One region of the Janthinobacterium sp. J1-1 genome, then DNA from elsewhere that is predicted to be linked to it. Evidence: predicted binding sites of a transcription regulator. Region 1 holds the regulator's gene; each other region holds the start of a gene.

The links. Region 1 encodes sigma-54, which starts transcription at its own class of promoters, with help from an activator protein. Its sites were predicted from a motif close to TGGCANGNAANCTGCTTT; they were not measured.
Region 2: the regulator sigma-54 is predicted to act here: its motif matches at 2,373-2,390, upstream of pedF (cytochrome c-550 PedF).
Region 3: the regulator sigma-54 is predicted to act here: its motif matches at 1,834-1,851, upstream of urtA (urea ABC transporter substrate-binding protein).
Region 4: the regulator sigma-54 is predicted to act here: its motif matches at 1,940-1,957, upstream of Q8L25_RS18055 (MSMEG_0572/Sll0783 family nitrogen starvation response protein).

Annotation. Positions count from the first base shown of each region.
Region 1 is NZ_CP132339.1:828,548-832,263, reverse strand. It holds gene rapZ (RNase adapter RapZ) at 1-470, shown strand, start outside; gene hpf (ribosome hibernation-promoting factor, HPF/YfiA family) at 552-911, opposite strand; gene Q8L25_RS03725 (RNA polymerase factor sigma-54) at 980-2,458, opposite strand; gene lptB (LPS export ABC transporter ATP-binding protein) at 2,463-3,221, opposite strand; gene lptA (lipopolysaccharide transport periplasmic protein LptA) at 3,221-3,716, opposite strand, start outside.
Region 2 is NZ_CP132339.1:1,316,234-1,319,949, reverse strand. It holds gene Q8L25_RS05980 (4Fe-4S binding protein) at 1-99, opposite strand, end outside; gene Q8L25_RS05975 (DUF779 domain-containing protein) at 223-603, opposite strand; gene adh (aldehyde dehydrogenase) at 613-2,133, opposite strand; gene pedF (cytochrome c-550 PedF) at 2,435-2,938, shown strand; gene Q8L25_RS05960 (high-potential iron-sulfur protein) at 2,992-3,312, opposite strand; gene Q8L25_RS05955 (methanol/ethanol family PQQ-dependent dehydrogenase) at 3,574-3,716, shown strand, end outside.
Region 3 is NZ_CP132339.1:5,418,041-5,421,756, reverse strand. It holds gene Q8L25_RS24825 (DUF262 domain-containing protein) at 1-160, opposite strand, end outside; gene Q8L25_RS24820 (DUF262 domain-containing protein) at 153-1,574, opposite strand; gene urtA (urea ABC transporter substrate-binding protein) at 1,903-3,156, shown strand; gene urtB (urea ABC transporter permease subunit UrtB) at 3,259-3,716, shown strand, end outside.
Region 4 is NZ_CP132339.1:3,943,943-3,947,658, reverse strand. It holds gene Q8L25_RS18065 (MSMEG_0568 family radical SAM protein) at 1-393, opposite strand, end outside; gene Q8L25_RS18060 (Nit6803 family nitrilase) at 390-1,370, opposite strand; gene Q8L25_RS18055 (MSMEG_0572/Sll0783 family nitrogen starvation response protein) at 1,386-1,868, opposite strand; gene Q8L25_RS18050 (PLP-dependent aminotransferase family protein) at 2,314-3,708, shown strand.

The DNA of each region.
Region 1 (3,716 bases):
GGCTGTCGGCGATCCAGCAACTGGGCCATGTGATCGATACTTCGGAACTGAGCGCCAACAAGCTGCGCGCCTGGGTCAAGGATATCGTCGCCTCCGAACGCGCGCCGCTGACCCTGTTCTTCGAGTCGTTCGCCTTCAAGCTGGGCGTGCCGCTGGATGCCGATTTCGTGTTCGACGTGCGGGCCCTGCCCAATCCGTATTACGACCTGGCGTTGCGGCCGCTCGATGGCCGCGATGCGCCCGTGATCGCTTTTCTGGACGCCCAGCCCAGCGCGCTGGAACTGTTTGCGGATATCCGCGATTTCGTGGAAAAGTGGCTGCCGTCGTTCAAGTCCGACAACCGCAGCTATCTGACGGTCGCACTCGGCTGCACGGGTGGCCAGCACCGTTCGGTGTATATGGCGGAACACCTGGCGCAGTATTTTGCCGACCGCGAACGGGTCGTGCTGCGCCACCGCGAGCGTAACTGAGCCGGAAAAATGGGCGCAAAAAAGGGCGCGAAGATCAAACAGCGCGCCCTTAGTTGATCACAACAATCTGGAGCGGCAGGCCTAGACGGCGGCGGCTTCTTCAGGAGTGTTGTCTGGCAGATGCTTGATCGCCTCTTTACCGTGCCCTTGCACTTTGGTTTTGTACTTCATCACTTGCCGGTCCAGCTTGTCGATCAGGCTGTCGATCGCGGCATACAGGTCTTGCGCCAGGCTTTCCACGTAGACGGTCTTGCCGCTCAGTCGCAGATTCACTTCGGCCTTCTGGCGTTTTTCTTTCTCTTTGAGGTTGTCGACGGTCAGAATCACGGCAATATCGATAACGTGATCGAAATGGCGTTTCACGCGCTCCAGTTTGGTTTGTACGTATTCACGGATGGCTGGTGTCACTTCGAGATGATGTCCGCTGATGGTGAGATTCATACACACTCCTAAAGATGATCGGGTTCGTGCGGTGTCCATCGTTCCGGCCCGCAGAGGAACCGAAAAAACTACAAAGACTTACGCAGACTCACTGGCGGAATTTTCAACGCTTCCCGGTATTTGGCAACAGTACGTCGCGCAATCACCATGCCTTGTTCCCCCAGCATGTCCGCAATCTTACTGTCGGATAAAGGATTTTTAGGGTTCTCTGCTCCTGTCAATTGCACGATCAAGGCCCGTATCGCCGTCGATGACGCCTCCCCTCCTGCTTCGGTGGCGACGTGGCTGCCAAAGAAATACTTCAACTCAAACATTCCATGCGGGGTCAGCATGTACTTTTGGGTTGTTACCCGCGAGATAGTACTCTCGTGTAAACCCAGTGTATCAGCTATTTCGCGAAGCACAAGTGGCCGCATGGCAACTGCGCCGTGCGAGAAAAAATCCTTTTGCCGTTCCACGATCGCCTGCGCCACGCGCAGGATGGTGTCGAAGCGCTGGCGCATGTTCTTGATCAGCCACTTGGCTTCCTGCAACTGCGCACCCATGCCGCCTTCGCCCTTGCCCTGCTTGAGCAGGTTGGCGTACATGGCGTTCACGCGCAGGCGCGGCATGACGTCATTGTTGAGCGATACCTGCCAGCCATTGCGGGCCCGCTTGACCACCACGTCCGGCACCACGTAATCGGACACGTCGGAAGCGAACACGGCGCCCGGATGCGGGTTGCACAAGCGAATCACGGTCTGTGCTTCGCGCAAGTCTTCATCGTCGCAGTCGAGGGCTTTCTTGAGCTTGTTGAAGTCGCGCTGGGCGAACCAGGTCAGGTGTTTCTCGACGATGTTCAAGGCCATGCGCCGCGTCACCAGCGCCACCTGCGGCAAGCGTTTGATCTGCAGCGCCAGGCATTCGGACGCATTGCGCGCACCCACGCCGGCAGGGTCGAAACTTTGCAGCAGCGACAGCGCCGTGCGCAGCTCATCCGCATCGACTTCCAGTTCTTCCGGCAGGCGCGCCAGGATATCGTCGAGCGGCTCTTCCAGGTAGCCATTGTCGTCGAGCGCATCGATGATCAATTCCACCAGCGCGCGGTCGCGCAGCTCCAGCACGGTCACGCGCATCTGTTCCATCAGGTGTTCGCGCAAGGTGCAGTGATGGGCCTCCAGTTGCGGACGGGAATCCTCGTCATCGGGCGCCTTGCCGCGGCTGGCCTCGTTCCAGTCGCTGTCGCCGCCCTCGGACGCGGCCGTGCTCTCGCCGCCATCGCCGTCAAACGACTCCGCTTCGGCGGCTGGCGCCGGCGCTTCCTGGCCCGGCGGCGCCGGTGGCGCTTCGCCGGGGGCGGCGGTCGAACTCAGGGCGCCATCGGACAGCAGGCGCAGCGAGCGGTCGAGCGGATCGTCGAGCCGTTCCAGCAAGGGATTATCGGTCAGCAATTGCTCCAGCTCCTGGTGCAATTCCAGCGTGGACAGTTGCAGCAGGCGTATCGATTGCTGTAATTGCGGCGTCAGTGCCAGGTGCTGCGAGGTGCGCAGTTGCAGGGATTGTTTCATTGGCTTACATGCGGAAGTGTTCGCCCAGATACACCCGGCGTACCGACTCGTTGGCGATGATGTCGTCGGGCCGGCCCGACGCCAGCACCGAGCCCTGGTTGATGATGTAGGCGCGGTCGCAGATGCCCAGCGTTTCGCGCACATTATGGTCGGTGATCAGCACGCCGATATTGCGTTCCTTCAAAAACCGCACGATGCGCTGGATTTCGATCACGGCGATCGGATCGACGCCGGCGAACGGTTCGTCGAGCAGCACGAAACGCGGGTCGGTGGCCAGCGCGCGGGCGATTTCCACGCGGCGCCGCTCGCCGCCCGACAGCGACAGCGCCTGGTTTTCGCGCAGCTTTTCAATTTGCAAGTCGGCCAGCAGTTTGTCGAGGCGTTCTTCGATTTCGGCCTTTTTCAGGGGCCGGCCGTCGACTGTCTGGATTTCCAGCACGGCGCGGATATTGTCTTCCACCGTCAGCTTGCGAAACACCGACGCTTCCTGCGGCAGGTAGGACAGGCCCATCTGCGCGCGGCGGTGGATCGGCAGGCTGGAAATGTCGACGCCGCTGATATCGATGGTGCCGCCATCGGACGGCACCAGGCCGACGATCATGTAGAACGAGGTGGTCTTGCCGGCGCCGTTCGGACCCAGCAGGCCCACCACTTCGCCGCATTCGACTTGCAGCGACACATCATGCACGACTTGCCGCTTGCCATAGGTTTTCTGCAGCCCCCGCACGATCAGGGTGCTGCCGCAACGTACATTATTGTCCATTATTTCTTCCCTGGCGCAGGCGCGGCGGGGGCTTTCTCCGCCGCCGGCTTGTTCTTCGGCTGGATCACCATGCGCACGCTGCCGGCGCCGGGGGAACTGGTGCCGCTGTCGCTGTTTTCCATATTGAATAATTCATTGCGGCTGTCATACGAAATGAAGGCGCCGTTGGCCACGTCGGTCGGCTTGACGCCTTGCAGGCGCGTCAGCTTGGCCTTGGAAAACAGTTTCACGACTTCCGTCTTGTTGTTGTATTCCACCCGTTCCGCTTCGCCTTCCACCCACAGGTCGCCTTCGCCGTCGCGCTTCTGGCGAAAGGTGGCCAGCTTGCCCGCCTCGCCCCAGAAAGTGATGAACTGGTAGCCCTGCGGATCTTCGGTGATCAGGGCCCGCCCCGCCTTCATGGTCAGGGTGCCCTTCACCAGCACCACGTCGCCGGTCAGGGTGCGGGTCTGCTTGATGTCATCGACCTGGCCGCGCTGGGCGGTGATGACGGCT
Region 2 (3,716 bases), 490 kb from region 1:
ATGGGCGGAGGTGGCGCCGATCAGCAGCGCCAGCACGCCCGCCGCCAGGCACAAGGCGAGCGTTATCGCGCGCCGGCAGCGCGCCATGGTAGGCATCATGGTCTCCAGTAATAGGGTCAGGCAGGCGTAAAAAAAGCCGACGGCCGCAGCCGTCAGCTGAAACTGCGTCCGGGCGAGCGGGGAGATGACGCCCGCGCAGTTCCGGACCCAGGTGGCAACAAACTAGTTCGTCACACCCTTCGAGGGGTGCTGCAGCTGCGCCAGCTCGTCATCGGTGAACAGGCGCGAGCGCGTGAGGAAGCGCCGGCCCGTGCCGTTATCGAGCGAGAACATGCCGCCGTTGCCATCGACCACGTCGATGATCAGCTGCGTATGTTCCCAGTAGGCGAACTGCTCGATGCCCATGTAGAACGGCGTGCCGTCCAGATTGCCGAGGTAGACGTCGGTGTCGGAGAGGTTGAACTCGCCGGCCGCGTAGCACATCGGCGCGCTGCCGTCGCAGCAGCCGCCCGACTGGAAAAACATCAGCGGGCCATGCTTGCCGCGCAGGGTGGCCAGCATGTCGAGCGCGGCCGGGGTGGCCGTCACGCGTTCCATGGTCATGATGACTCCTTAGAAGAAACCCAGCGCGTTCGGGCTGTACGACACCAGCAGGTTTTTCGTCTGCTGGTAGTGGTCCAGCATCATCTTGTGGTTTTCACGGCCGATACCCGACTGCTTGTAGCCGCCGAACGCGGCGTGGGCCGGATACAGGTGGTAGCAATTGGTCCACACGCGGCCGGCCTGGATGGCGCGGCCGACGCGGAAGGCGCGCGAACCGTCGCGCGTCCAGAGACCCGCGCCCAGGCCGTACAAGGTGTCGTTGGCGATGCGCAGCGCGTCCGCTTCATCCTTGAAGGTGGTGACCGACACCACCGGCCCGAAGATCTCTTCCTGGAAGATGCGCATGCTGTTGTCGCCCTTGAACACGGTAGGACGCACGTAATAGCCCTGTTCCAGGTCGCCGCCCTGCGTATTGCGCTCGCCGCCGGCCAGCACTTCGGCGCCTTCCTGCTTGCCGATGTCGATATACGAGAGGATTTTTTCCAGCTGTTCCTGCGACGCCTGCGCGCCCAGCATGGTGGTCGCATCGAGCGGATTGCCCTGCTTGATCTTGGCCACGCGCTCCAGGGCGCGCGCGATGAAGGCTTCGTAGATCGATTCCTGGATCAGCACGCGCGACGGACAGGTGCACACCTCGCCCTGGTTCAGCGCGAACATGGCGAAGCCTTCCAGGCATTTGTCGAAGAAGGCGTCGTCGGCGTCCATCACGTCGGCAAAGAAGATATTCGGCGACTTGCCGCCCAGTTCCAGGGTGACGGGTATCAGGTTCTGCGCCGCGTATTGCATGATCAAACGGCCGGTACCCGTCTCGCCGGTGAATGCGATCTTGGCGATGCGTTTATTGGATGCCAGCGGCTTGCCCGCTTCCAGGCCATAGCCGTTGACGATATTGAGCACGCCGGGCGGCAGCAGGTCGCCGATCAGTTCGATCAAGACCATGATCGAGGCCGGCGTCTGCTCGGCCGGCTTGAGCACCACGCAATTGCCGGCGGCCAGGGCCGGCGCCAGCTTCCAGACAGCCATCAAAATCGGGAAGTTCCACGGAATGATCTGGCCCACCACGCCCAGCGGCTCATGGAAGTGATAGGCATAGGTTTCCGAGTCGATCTGTGCAACGGAACCTTCCTGGGCGCGGATGCAACCGGCAAAGTAACGGAAGTGGTCGATCGCCAGCGGGATGTCGGCGGCCGTGGTTTCACGGATCGGCTTGCCGTTGTCGATGGTTTCGGCGGTGGCGATCAGCGACAGATTCGCTTCCATGCGGTCGGCGATTTTGTTGAGGATATTGGCGCGTTCGGTTTGCGAGGTCTTGCCCCACGCTTCCTTGGCGGCGTGGGCGGCGTCCAGCGCCAGCTCCACGTCTTCGGCAGTGGAACGGGCCACTTCGCAGAAGACCTGGCCGGTGATCGGCGTGATATTGCCGAAGTATTCGCCTTTGACGGGAGCGACGAATTTGCCGCCGATATAGTTGTCGTAGCGCTGTTTGAAGGGATTGGCTACGCCCAGTTTGCTGATGTCTGCCAGATTCATGTCGTCCTCTTTCTCGTTGGTTTTAGCTTCGATGAAGCCGCCGCGAGGCGGCCCTTGGAGTGTTGTGTCAGGTGATCCTGATCTCTTGTTTTGCAAATGCCGTGCCAGCCTTCAAACAGCGGCAATAGTCACGTGCCGCCGTGCAGGCTGCGTCAAATGGGATCATCGGCGTCTTGCAGCTGTTCCGTTTCTGAGCAACGGAACAGCCGCAGCGGCAAGGCGCATGGCGATGCGCGCGATGGCATACCGATTGCTACCCTGGTCATGACGCAATCAGCGCATAACCACAACGGAGACCATCATGACCCCACGTATTTCTACCACCAGCAATATCCGGCGCCTGCGCACGGTGCGCCTTGCAGCCGGCGGCCTCGCCTGCATGCTGGCGGCCGCGGCCGTCTGGGCCCACGGCAATATGACGCCGCAGGCGGTCGACACGTCCACACTGCCACAATTGGGCGCCGAGTGGCGCACGGAAAACCCATACCGTAACAATGCGGAAGCGATACGGATCGGCAGCGCCGCCTACACCCAGAACTGCGCCCGCTGCCACGGGCTGGAAGCCGTCTCGGGCGGCATGGCGCCGGACTTGCGCAAGCTCGACAATGACTGTGCGGCCTTGCCCGACGCCAAGAAAAAAGATGGTTGTGCGCAGGAGATCGATCAATATGTGCTGGACACGGTGCGCCATGGCCGCTCGCGCAATGGCGCCGTCTACATGCCGCCATTCGAGGGGGTATTCAGCCAGGAGGCGATCTGGGCGGTAAAGGCCTACCTGGAAACACGGCGCGAGATGCCGTTGTAAGGCCGCCCATCCATCACCGGGAGGCGCTGCCGTGGCAGCGCCTTTTTTATGCTCTAACCAGGAAGCTTGGCCCACGCCAGGCACCAGCCCGGCCCGGCAATCTGCTTGCGGCCGAACATGGCGCACCCCGCCCAGGCATCGTCCTTTTTCCCTTGGAAGAAAGAACAGTTGGCACAGTGCTGTGCCGGCTTGTGTTGCGGGTATTTTTTGCTATCAACCGTGTTCGTATCGTGGCGGTAGCCGAGCGCCTTGGCCTGGTCGCTGTCCTCGTCGACTTTCGGCGCGGTCGATTGTGCGCCGGCGAGCGAGGCTGCGCCCATGCCGCCGACGGCGAGCAGCTGGCAAAGAAAATGGCGGCGTGGTGCTTGATGCATGGTGGTCTCCTGTTGTCGTTATCAAGAAGGCGCAAGACGGCCTTGTTCCCTGCTTCAGCAACCCTTGTGCCAGCAGCTGCCTGCCACGGGCGGCCCGCCCACCCTGTTGCAAAACAGGACAACGCGGCGTCCAGGACTGTGGCAGGACGGCGCACACGCCACCACCAGCGCCATGAAAAAAGCCTGGCATGCATGTTGCTCAATTGGTCATCAGCGACCACGTCGCATGACCAACCATAAAAACCAGCAAGGGAGACCAGCATGCAGCCAGTATTTCCACGTCCAATCGCTTTCGCCATCCTCGCCCTGATCGCCGGCGCCGTCTCGGCGGCCGACGCCAAGGTCACCTGGGACGATATCGCCAACGCCGACAAGGGCACCGCCAATGTGCTCAGTTACGGCCT
Region 3 (3,716 bases), 2.1 Mb from region 1:
TGCCGATTGATTTTTGCTGGTAATCGTGTATATCTTGCAGCAGTTGCGTGATCTCGGCCTCGCCCCAGGCATAATTGCGCTGATACATGGGCACCACATAACGCTCCTCGCCGCCGAGAAGTTCCTTGATGCGGAAGGGACGAACAGGCTGGTCATTCATAGTATTTCATCTTCCTGAAGAGGGTGATCAGCTCGTCTTCGCTACCGTTGCCGGGGTTTGGATTATTTTTGTTTTGCGAGGCGTTGAGCGTGTGCAAGGGCATGGCCAGCAGGTCGCGCGGGTGCCGGGCATCACGGATAATCCGGATCAGGTTGTGCTCCAGCATGTAGTTGTCCATTGTGGCGAGCTGTACATTCTGCTGGCGGATACGACAGCGGTAGGCCCAGATAAAGCACTTTTCGATGGCAGCCGAGATGCCCTCGATGCCAAACTTGTCGATATAGAAGATAAGAGCGCAATCAAACATCGAGCGCACATACTGGTCACCGGTGCGATGGCGCCGCTTGTAGGTGTCGAGTGTGTTGATGATCTCGCTCGCCTGTGCGCTCAACTTTTCACCCAGGATGTGCCTCTCGCCGGCGGCATGGCCTTCCTGGAGGATGGCCGATACCAGGCGCTGGTAGTGCTCGGCCATTTCAAAGAAGCGGCGCCCGTTGATGATCATCTGGTCCAGCTGAAAGGGAAACGCCATTTTTTGGCCATCAATCTGGCGCACATACTGGCGGTTGTAATCATCGGTGAAATGGTGGGCGATTTGCAGCGACCTGGCATACGGAGGTAGGTTGTTGCGATGCAGGCTGACACCCTTGAAAAGATCGACATCGTCCTTGCCGAAGTAACGCGCCGATTTGCCCTCTGCCCATTGCCGTACCCGGTACAGATAAGTGGCAAACAGATGGGCAAGGCTCTTGCTCTTCAGACTTTCCCAGTGCGCCACTGCCTCTGCCTTGAGTAACGCTTCATGTTCCGGAAACTCGCGCAAATGATAGGCCTTGAGCAGGTCATGGGGGGCCAGGTCGCGCCCGCGTGCATTCTGGGAGTCGAAGAACTGGAACGCCTCCGAGACATCCTCGAGGACGAAGGTGACGACCTGGCAGCGGTGAAGCAGAAAGTCGATATGCTCTTCGGTGAACTCGTGGCGACCGACCAGGCGCCGCAGCTCCTGGAAATTACGCCGCAGATTGCTTTGGGAAATCAGGCTGGAAAATTTCTGGCGCTGCAGGAAGGCGTTGACCTTGGGCCGGAGTTCGTCGAGGGTTCGTTGCAGATCCTGCCGCTTCAGGCTGTCAAGCCTGTCCTTGATGATGGCCTTGATGGCCAGCATGAGCGTCAGCGTGCGCTGCTGGCCATCGACAATATCGAGCCGGTGGATCGCACCGTCCACACGCAGGTTGAATACCACCGATCCCAGGCGGTAAGCGGATTTGTCGCGGTGGCTGTCGATGTCAGCGAAGAGCTCGCTGATGTTTTTCAATGTCCACTTGTAGGGACGCTGGTAGCCGGGAATTTCGAGCGACTCAAGACTCAGCAGGCGTTGGACTGACAGTATTGCTTTATCGAAGACGGGTTGCATGCGCATGTCGCCAGGAACACCCTTTCATCATTCACGATAAGAGGGGTACGGCCTGAGTTTCATTAAAAGCTATATTGTATTGCAATTTCTTAATGGCAACAGCCCATCGTCGCCACTTTCCCTTTTACATGCCCTGCCATTTGCTGCATGCAACGGCCACCTTCGCACAGCGCTTGTGCAGTCCTGTTTTTTTTCGTGCAACAAAATCACCGCCGCACCAAAGCGTGGCATCTCAAGCTCACTTACTGGTGCATCACGCTGGCATGCATTCTGCTTTAACAACATTCGTATGCCCCTCTCGACTATCCATCCACACTCAGGAGTCCACATGTCACGACGCATCATCTTGAAAGCGGCAGCAGCAGGCGCATTGGCCATGGTTGCCTCGGCCTACACGCAGTCGGCCTTTGCCGCCGACACCATCAAGGTAGGGATACTGCATTCCCTGTCCGGCACCATGGCCATTTCCGAAACGTCGCTGAAAGACGTGGCGCTGATGACGATCGCCGAGATCAATGCCAAGGGTGGCGTGCTGGGCAAGAAGCTGGAACCGGTGGTGGTCGACCCGGCCTCGAACTGGCCGCTGTTCGCGGAAAAAGCGCGCCAGCTGGTGGCGCAGGACAAGGTGTCGGTGGTGTTCGGCTGCTGGACCTCGGTGTCGCGCAAGTCCGTGCTGCCGGTCTTCAAGGAACTCAACAGCCTGCTGTTCTACCCGGTGCAGTACGAGGGCGAGGAACTGGAAAAGAATGTGTTCTACACGGGCGCCGCGCCAAACCAGCAGGCGATTCCCGCCGTCGAATACCTGATGAGCGCCGATGGCGGCGGAGCGAAACGCTTCGTGCTGCTGGGTACCGATTATGTGTATCCGCGCACCACCAACAAGATCCTGCGCGCCTTCCTGAAAAGCAAGGGCGTCAAGGACAGCGATATCAGCGAGGTCTACACGCCGTTCGGCCATGCCGACTACCAGACCATCGTTGCCAATATCAAGAAGTTCTCGGCCGGCGGCAAGACGGCCGTTATCTCGACCATCAATGGTGATTCGAACGTGCCGTTCTACAAGGAACTGGGCAATGCGGGCCTGAAAGCGACCGATGTGCCGGTGGTGGCGTTCTCGGTCGGCGAGGAAGAGCTGCGCGGCATCGACACCAAGCCTTTGCTGGGCCACCTGGCGGCATGGAATTATTTCGAGTCCGTCAAGAACCCGGTGAATACCGACTTCATCAAGAAGTGGAAAGCCTATGCGGTGAAACAGAAGCTGCCGAACGCCGGTTCGGTGGTCACCAACGATCCGATGGAAGCGACCTATGTCGGCATCCACATGTGGGCGCAGGCCGTGGAAAAGGCCAAGTCGACCGATACCGACAAGGTGATCGCCGCCATGGGTGGCCAGACCTTCAAGGCGCCGTCCGGCTTCACCCTGACCATGGATGCCACCAACCACCACCTGCACAAGCCGGTGATGATCGGCGAGATCAAGGCCGACGGCCAGTTCAATGTGGTGTGGAAAACCAAGGAGCCGATCCGCGCCCAGCCATGGAGCCCGTTTATCAAGGGTAATGAGGCGAAGCAGAAACTGTAAGTTAGCTGTTGAAAGGCCGGGGTCAGACCCGACGGAACTCGGCGTTCCCGTCTGACCCCGGATTTTCGCTTGGGCTGAAGTAAAAATGAGAGGTCTACCCGCATGCGTCTGCTTAGCCGTATTTTGCTGTTACTCTGCCTGCTACCGTTGTATGCCCAGGCCGCCATCGATCCCGCACTATTGAAACCGCTGGCCGGCGACGACTCCGAAGCCCGGATCGCGGCCGTCGGCCAGATCGCCGCGCTGGCCACGCCCGAGGCGGCCCGCGTGTTGCAGGCCTTGCAGGCCGAAACCCTGTATGCCACGCCAGGCGGCGATGTGCTGATCGTCGAGGGCGATGGCGGGCAAGCCTACGATCCGGCCACCGGCACGACCGCAGCAACGCCCGACGGCATCGACGGCGTGATGGTCAACAACCGCCTGCGCGGCGTGGTCGAGGGCGCCCTGTCGGGCCTGAAACTGCTGGCGCCGGAACGTGCCGCGCGCCTTGCCGCAGCCCAGGAATTGCAAAAAGCCGTCAGCCCGGCGCAGCTCCCGCTGATCCGCAAGGCGCTGGCGCA
Region 4 (3,716 bases), 3.1 Mb from region 1:
TCGGATGCAGCTTTGCAGCACCGTGGTGGCCAGCACGTCCTTGCCGTGCAGCGTGGCGATATGCGAATACGGCACGCCGTCGAGCGTCTGCATCTTGTAAAAGCGCGGCTGGCGCGGAAACGCGATGATGCCCACCGTGCGGCCGTCGCGCAGGATGGCGCTGCGGCCGTCGGCGCCGGGCGCGGCCGCCAGGTAGGGCGAATTGAAGGCGCTGCCGGTATGCACCGGGATCATGACGGTGGTGCCGTCGACGATCACCGCCTTGTGGTCGGACGGACCGGCGCCGCCGCGCCGGCTGGGCGCGCCCTGGCCGGGGTCCGCCAGGCGCATGCCCAGCGACTGCAGTTCGGTGATCAGCTGCTGGGCCGGCAGGTCGGCATTGAAGGTATTCATGCGGATGGCTCCCTCGGTGTGGTTGGATGTACGACGTGTTCGGCGGCGGCATGCACCGGGGTGGCGGCGCGGCCGTCCATCATCAGGCTCAGCAACTCAGGACGCGCGTAATGGCCGACCGAGTCCATCATCCGCTTGCGCTTGGTGATCAGCGCCATGTCGAGGTCGGCGATCACGATGCCCTCGCCGGCACGCAGCGGTTCGGCCAGCAGCACGCCTTCCGGCGAGACGATGGTGGTGCAGCAGCCGCCGCGCAGCGCTTTTTGCACGGCCGGTTCCGGCGTGATGGCCGCGATCTGCTGGTCGGTCAGCCAGCCGGTGGCGTTGACCACGAAGCAGGCCGATTCGAGCGCATGGTGGCGTATCGTCACCTCCATCTGGTCGGCGAAAATCTGGCCGACCATGGAACCGGGGAACTGCGCGCAGTGGATCTGCTCGTGCTGCGCCATCAGGGCGTAGCGCGCCAGCGGGTTGTAGTGCTCCCAGCAGGCCAGCGCCCCCAGGCGGCCAACGGCGGTATCGACCACCTTCAAGCCGCTGGCGTCGCCCTGCCCCCAGATCATGCGCTCGTGATAGGTCGGCGTGATCTTGCGGCGCTTGAGCACCAGCTCGCCGTTGGCGTCGAACACCAGCTGGGTGTTGTACAGGCTGCCATGATCGCGCTCGTTCACGCCGAGCACCACCACCACGCCATGTTCGCGCGCGGCCCCCGCCACCGCGTCGGTGACCGGCCCCGGCACGGTCGGCGCGCGCTCATACAGCAGCAGGTGTTCGGCGCCGGCCTGGAAGGGCGGCCGCACGAACGAAAAGTAAGGGTAGTAGGGCACGAACGTCTCGGGGAACACCACCAGTTCGGCGCCCTGGCGCGCCGCGTCGGCAATCGCCTGCAGCACCTTGGCCAGCGTGCCGTCGGCGCTCTCGAGGTCCGGCGCGATCTGCACCGCCGCCGCCCGTACCATTTTCTTGGTCGTCGTCATGGCCGCCCGCTCCGCTTACACGGTCCAGGTGTCGATGATGACCGCGTTGGCGCGCAGGTGCAGCAGCTTGATGTCCAGCACGTCCTGCGGCGCGATGGCGCGGATGCCCTCGATCAGCGACGGCTCGCCATGGCCGTACAGCGCCTGCAGCGCGAAACGGCAGGCATATACCTTGCCGCCCTCGGCCATGAATTTCACCAGCTGGTTGTTGTGGTTCATATGGCCCGGGAACGCTTCATCGCCCAGGGTGGGAAAGCCGCGCTGCAGGCCCAGCGTGACGCCGGGACCGTACAACAGCACCGACGTTTCGTAGCCCTTGCGCAGCAGGCGCGTGGCCTGCAGCAGGTTGACGAAGCCGATCGATCCTTCGAAGGCCACGGTGTGAAAGGTGACCAGCGCCTTCTCTCCGGGCAGGGCTTTCACGTCTTCGAAGACCTTCTCTTCGTAGTCAACAAAATAGTCGCCCTTGGCGTGTGGCTTGTGGTCGATGGCTGGCATGGTGATCTCTCTCAGGTTGATTGAAGGGGGCGCTGGCGCGGCACCAAAGGCGTCGCGTTGCCCCGGGATTGCATGCATGCGCCATGCCATGGCGGGGCGGCTGACCCGCTGTTTGACTGGATCGAAATCCAGTCAATCGGCGGTTTTTGAAGCCACGCCACAGGGCCGTTCCGGACCCGCTGCGGCGCCCTCTTTCACGCCAAAACACCGGCTCCATTCAAACCATGCAGTCAATCGCCAACGCCCGATTTTCCCCTATGCGATCAGGGCGTATCAAAAGCGGGCGTGCCGCGCGCCGGCCGCCTCACGCTGGTGCGCGGCGCTGCACGGCGAACGGGCGCGCAGCCGCGTTTGCCCGTGCTGGCGCCCGTATGTGGAGAGGCCGGACCCGGCATGAAATCTGCATACAATCGTCTACCCCACCTGGATATTGACTGGATCGATCGTGCCGAAAAACGCCGCCGCCTGGCTGCCCAAGCTGAAAAAGGGCCAAGGCCCCGTCTACCTGCTGATCGCCGACGCCATCGGCGCCGACATCGCCATCGGCCGCCTGGTGGCGGAACAGCGCCTGCCGGCCCAGCGCGCCCTGGCCGAGGCGCTGGGCATCGACTTCACCACCGTGGCGCGCGCCTACGCCGAGGCGCACAAGCGCGGGCTGGTCGACTCCACCGTCGGCCGCGGCACGTTTGTCTGCGGCAAGCGCGCGCTGGCGATCCCGCGTGCGGTGGCGGCGCGGCCGCAGGTCGACCTGTCGATGAACATGCCGCCGGAGCCATTCACGCCGGAGCTGCTGGCGCTGATGCGCGCCAGCCTGGCCGACATCGGCGCCGACATGCCCGGCCTGCTGCGCTACCAGGATTTTGGCGGCTCGGCGGCGGACCGCGAGGCCGGCGCGCTGTGGCTGCGGCGGCGCGGCCTGGCGATCGCGCCGGAACGCCTGCTGGTGGTGCCGGGCGCGCAGGCGGCGCTGCTGGCGATACTGAGCACCATCGCACCGCCTGGTTCCGTGGTGTGCTGCGAGGCGCTCACCTACCCGGGCCTGCGCGCGCTGGCCGGCCTGATGAACCTGCGGCTGGTGGGCCTGCCGATGGACGGCGAAGGCATCGACGCGCTGGCGTTTGCGGCGGCGTGCGCGCAGTATGCCCCGCGCGCGCTGTATTGCAACCCCACCCTGCTCAATCCGACCACGGCCACCATGTCGGCCCAGCGGCGCCAGGCGCTGGTGCAGGTGGCCCGCAATTATGGCGTGCCCATCATCGAGGACGACGCCTATGGCTTCCTGCCGCGCAGCGGGCCGCCGCCGCTGGCCGCCAGCGGCCCTGACATCACCTATCATGTGGCGGGCCTGGCCAAGTGCGTGGGCGCCGGCCTGCGCCTGGCGTATGTGGCCGCGCCGGACGACGTGAGCGCGGCGCGGGTGGCCGCCGCCCTGCGCGCCACCGCCGTGATGGCCGCGCCATTCACGGCGGCGCTGGCCACGCGCTGGATCAGGGACGGCATCGCCGACCTCGCGCTCAACGCGATCCGCAAGGAATCGATGGCCCGGCAACGGCTGGCGGCGCGCATCCTGCCCCCAGGCAGCTACCTGGCCCACCCCGAGGGTTTTCATCTGTGGATCAACTTGCCGCCGCAGTGGGACCGCCTGGCGCTGACCGCGCATCTGCGGGCCACCGGCATCGGCGTGGTGCCGAGCGACGCCTTCGCCGTGGACGGCACGGCGCCGCAGGCGATCCGGGTATGCATCGGCGGCATCGCCAGCCAGCAAGAGATCGGCCAGGCGCTGCAGCGCATCGCCGACGCGCTGAAGCACCCGCCCTTGGCGCAGCCGGCGGTGCTGTAGCCGGGCCG